2 regions of the Dactylosporangium sp. NPDC050688 genome follow, and region 2 is predicted to be linked to the other one. Evidence: riboswitches for the same ligand, from Rfam matches in the RefSeq annotation. Region 2 holds a riboswitch; the other holds the start of a gene.

Region 1 (2,194 bases), on a different contig from region 2:
CATCATGTGCCGATGCGATCGGGCAGCGTCATTGCGGTCAATGCCGTCAGGGTTGCGGTGCTGGCCGTCGTCGCGGCGCTCGGCCTCGTGGTGACCGCGGTGCCCGCCGCCGCGCACGGGCAGCTGGCCATGTCGGACCCCGTCCAGGACAGCACGGTCGACCAGCCGCGGGCCGACGTGGCGCTGTACTTCACCGAGCAGCCGGCGTCCTTCGCGTGGTTCACCGTGACCGCCCCGTCCGGGCAGCGGGTCGACGGCGGCTGGCGCGGCGGGGAGCCCAAGCGCCTCGACAAGCCGGTCCAGGAGTACTTCCTCGTCGACGGCAAGTTCGAGCCGAAGGTCTACAACACCGGCTTCCCGGCGCTGGTGGCCGTCTCGCACTGGCCGGAGCAGGGTTTGTACGTCGTGGCGTACCAGTCGGTCGCCTCCGACGGCGAGGCGGTGAAGGGGCAGCTGCGGTTCACGTACGGCGGGCCGGTGACGCCGGCGCCGGCGGGCTGGACCGCCCCGACGGCCGGGCCGTCCGAGGCGCTGACCCGGGCGCTGAGCAAGGAGAGCGCGCCAGCGGCCGCGGCACCCACCGCCGGCCCCCAGCAGGCCGCGCCGCCGCCCGCCCCGGCGACCCCGTTCGTGCTCACCGACTGGCTGATCCCGGCGCTGCTCATCGTGGGCGTCGGCGCGATGGTCTGGCTCGCCGCCCGCCGCGCTCCAGTGCCGCCGGAGAAGAAACGCCGCAAGGCCGCCCTCCGGTAAAGCCTTGGGTAAGGCCCTCCGAGCGGCTGCGTCTCCGCGCCCAGCCGGGCCGGTTTGGCCGCCTTCCCCGCCCGGCGCAGCACGGCACACAGGACGGCGTGCGCCGCGGTCCTCCACACGTCCCCTGTTCGGCCCCGCGCGCCGCCGGCCAAGGATTTGGGTCACGTTGACGTCACTGGGAGCCCTGGGACAGGATGAACCCCGAGCGGTCACAGGGAGGAACCCAGTGCGATTCTGGGACGGTCCCGCCACTGTGACCGGGGAGTCGTCCTCCAGCGCACGGGCCACGGCCACAGGTCGGAAGGTCGGGGGACGGCGGCGATCCGGGAGTCAGGAGACTCCGGCCGCTCGTGCTCCATGACCCAGCGGGCGCGGACCCGCTCGAGGAGGATGTGCCCGTGACGTCGCCGTATCCGTTCTCGGCCGTGGTCGGCCTGCCCGACCTGCGCCTCGCGCTGCTGCTCACCGCCGTGTCCCCGGCGATCGGCGGGGTGCTCGTCCGGGGTGAGAAGGGCACCGCCAAGTCGACCGTCGTGCGGGGCCTCGCCACGCTGCTGCCGGAGGTCGACGTCGTCGCCGGCTGCCGGTTCGCCTGCGACCCCGCCGCGCCGGACCGGTCCTGCCCCGACGGCCCGCATCCGGTGGACGCGCCCCTGAGCAGCGCCGTGCGCCGCCGGTCCGCCCTGGTCGAGCTGCCCGTCGGTGCCACCGAGGACCGGGTCGTCGGCACCCTCGACCTGCAGCGGGCCCTCGGCGACGGGGTCAAGGCCTACGAGCCCGGCCTGCTCGCCGCCGCCCACCGCGGCGTGCTCTACGTCGACGAGGTCAACCTCCTGCCCGACCATCTCGTCGACCTGCTCCTCGACGCCGCCGCGATGGGCCGCGCCCACGTCGAGCGCGACGGGGTCTCCGTCCAGCATGCCGCCAGGTTCCTGCTCGTCGGCACCATGAACCCGGAGGAGGGCGAGCCGCGCCCGCAGCTCGTCGACCGGTTCGGCCTGGTCGTCGGGGTGACGTCGCCGACCACCGCCGCGCCCCGGGCCGAGGTGGTGCGGCGGCGGCTGGCGTACGAGCACGACCCCGAAGCCTTCGCGGCCCGCTTCGTCGAGGAGGACGCCGCCCTCGCCGCCCGCATCGCCGCCGCCCGGCGGGCGCTGCCCGGGGTGTCGCTGCCGGACCGCCAGCTCGACCGCATCGCGCGGATCTGCCTGGCGTACCGGGTCGACGGGCTGCGCGCCGACATCGTGGTGGCCCGCACCGCGGTCGCGCTGGCGGCCTGGCACGGCCGGACCGTGGTGACGAAGGACGACCTGCGCGACGCGGCCCGGCTCGCTCTGCCGCACCGGCGCCGCCGCGACCCCCTGGACCCACCCGGCGCCGACCAGGAACGCCTCGAGGAGATCCTGGAGCAGGAGCTCGGCGGCCCCGACGACGACCACGA
Region 2 (2,194 bases):
GACTGGGCGGCAGGTCGGGGTCGTGGTAGATGGCGACCGGGTTCTCGCCGAAGCCGCGCGGCGGCTGCACCATCACCACCACGTTGCCCTCGCGCAGCGCGGCGAGCACGATCTCGCCGTCGGGGTCGTGCGAGGTGTCGACGAACAGCGAGCCGGGCGCCGGCCCCCAGTGCCGCTCCATCGCCTCGCGCAGGTCCGCCGGCAGCGTCTGGAACCAGGCCCGGTACTTGGCGGCGGAGATCCTGATCGGGTTGCCCCGCAGCTGGTCCTCGGTGAGCCAGTTGACGTCCTGCCCGCCGGCGGCGATGAGCGTGTGCATCAGCGCGTCGCCGTCCTTCGGGAAGCCGCCGGCGCCCACGTAACCCTGCTCGCGCATGGCCGCCAGCAGCCGGACCACGCTCGCGGGCGTGTCGAGCCCCACCGCGTTGCCGATCCGCGCGTGTTTCGTCGGGTACGCGCTGAGCATCAGCACGACCTTGCGCTGCGAGGCGGGCAGGTGCCGCAGCCGGGCGTGCCCGACGGCGATCCCGGCGACCCGGCCGGCCCGCTCCCGGTCGGCGACGTAGACGGTGAGCCCGTCGGCGTCGACCTCCTTGAACGAGAACGGCACCGTGATGATCCGGCCGTCGAACTCGGGGATCGCGACCTGCGTGGCCGTGTCGAGCGGCGACAGGCCGTCGTCGTTGGCGTCCCAGGTGTCGCGGGCGCTGGTCAGGCAGAGCCCTTGCAGGATCGGCACGTCCAGCGCGGCCAGGGCGCCCACGTCCCACGCCTCGTCCTCGCCGCCGGCCTGCGCGTCGGCGGGCCGGGTGCCGCCCGCGGCCAGGACGGTGACGACGAGCGCGTCGGCCTGCCGCAGCGTCTCCAGCAGCTGCGGCGGGGCGGTGCGCAGCGACGAGGCGAACACGGGCAGCGCCCGGCCGCCGGCGTCCTCGATCGCGTCGCAGAGCGTCTCCACGAACGCGGTGTTGCCGGCCAGATGGTGCGCCCGGTAGTAGATGACGCCGACGGTCGGGCCGTCGGCGGTCGTCGCCCGCTCCAGCAGTCCCCACGCCGGGGTCCGCGCCGGCGGGGCGAACCCGTGCCCGGTCAGCAGGACCGTGTCGGACAGGAACTTGTGCAGCTCGGCGAGGTTGGCCGGGCCGCCCTCGGCGAAATACGCGTGGGCCTCCGCGGCGACCCCGGCGGGCACCGTCGAGTGGCGCATCAGCTCGGCGTCGGGCAGCTGCTCGCCGCCGAGCAGGACCACGGGCAGCGGCAGCCGCAGCAGCGCGTCGAAGCCCTCCTGCCAGTCCCGGTAGCCGCCCAGGAACCGCACCACGACCAGGTCGGCGCCCTCGGCCAGGGCCGGCAGGTCCGCCACGGCGGTGCGCGACGGGTTGGCCAGCCGGAACGCCGCGCCGCTGGCACGGGCGCTGAGCAGGTCGGTGTCGGACGTCGACAGCAGCAGGATCACGCCTGGGTCCTCCCTCGGGGTCCGCGCCCCAAGTCGGTCGGGAAAGGTCGGGCGGCGGAAAGTCTCCTGGCTCCCGGATCGGCGCTCGTCTCCTGCCTTCCCGGGCTCGCGCCCAGTGGCCTCAGTCGGAGACTCACTCCCCGGTCACAGTGGCGGGACCGCGCCGGACTCGCACCGGCTTCCTCCACTCGTCGCCCGTACAGCACCGCCAACTCTCCTGGACACCGCTGACTTGAGTCAAGCGACGAGCTGCGCAGTAGTATCCGGCCCGTGCAGGCTGCCAGCGGACGCGACGCTCCGGACCGGTGCCCGGGCGCCGTGCAGGTCCATGCCGCGGCCGACGGCGGACTGGCGCGGGTCCGGCTGCCCGGCGGCCGGCTCGGCCGGGATGCCCTCGCCGTCCTGCGCGCCGCCGCCCTCGATCTCGGCGACCCCGACCTGGAGCTCACCTCCCGGGGCAACGTGCAGGTCAGGGCGCTGCGGCCGGGCGCGGAACTCGACCTGGCGGCCCGGCTGACCGGGGCGGGGCTGCTGCCGTCGGCGACGCACGAGCGGGTCCGCAACATCGTCGCCAGCCCGCTGACCGGCCGCGACGGCCGTGGCGTGCTGGACGTGCGGCCGGTGGTGGCCGCGTTCGACGCCGGGCTGTGCGCCGACGCGTCCCTCGCCGCGCTGCCGGGCCGGTTCCTGGTGACGCTCGACGACGGGCGCGGCGACGTGACCCCGCTCGGTGGCGAC

What was found. Region 2 has a riboswitch for cobalamin ahead of cobN (cobaltochelatase subunit CobN). Riboswitches for the same ligand answer to the same signal wherever they lie in the genome.
Region 1: it holds a riboswitch for cobalamin, as region 2 does, so the genes downstream of both, AB0H83_RS30225 (VWA domain-containing protein) here and cobN (cobaltochelatase subunit CobN) in region 2, are expected to answer to the same signal.

What each region holds. Positions count from the first base shown of each region.
Region 1 is NZ_JBFAIC010000037.1:88,695-90,888, forward strand. Features, by position in the region: gene AB0H83_RS30220 (copper resistance protein CopC) at 13-753, shown strand; cobalamin riboswitch at 970-1,094, shown strand; gene AB0H83_RS30225 (VWA domain-containing protein) at 1,152-2,194, shown strand, end outside.
Region 2 is NZ_JBFAIC010000109.1:17,226-19,419, reverse strand. Features, by position in the region: gene cobN (cobaltochelatase subunit CobN) at 1-1,456, opposite strand, end outside; cobalamin riboswitch at 1,495-1,681, opposite strand; gene AB0H83_RS48965 (precorrin-3B synthase) at 1,727-2,194, shown strand, end outside.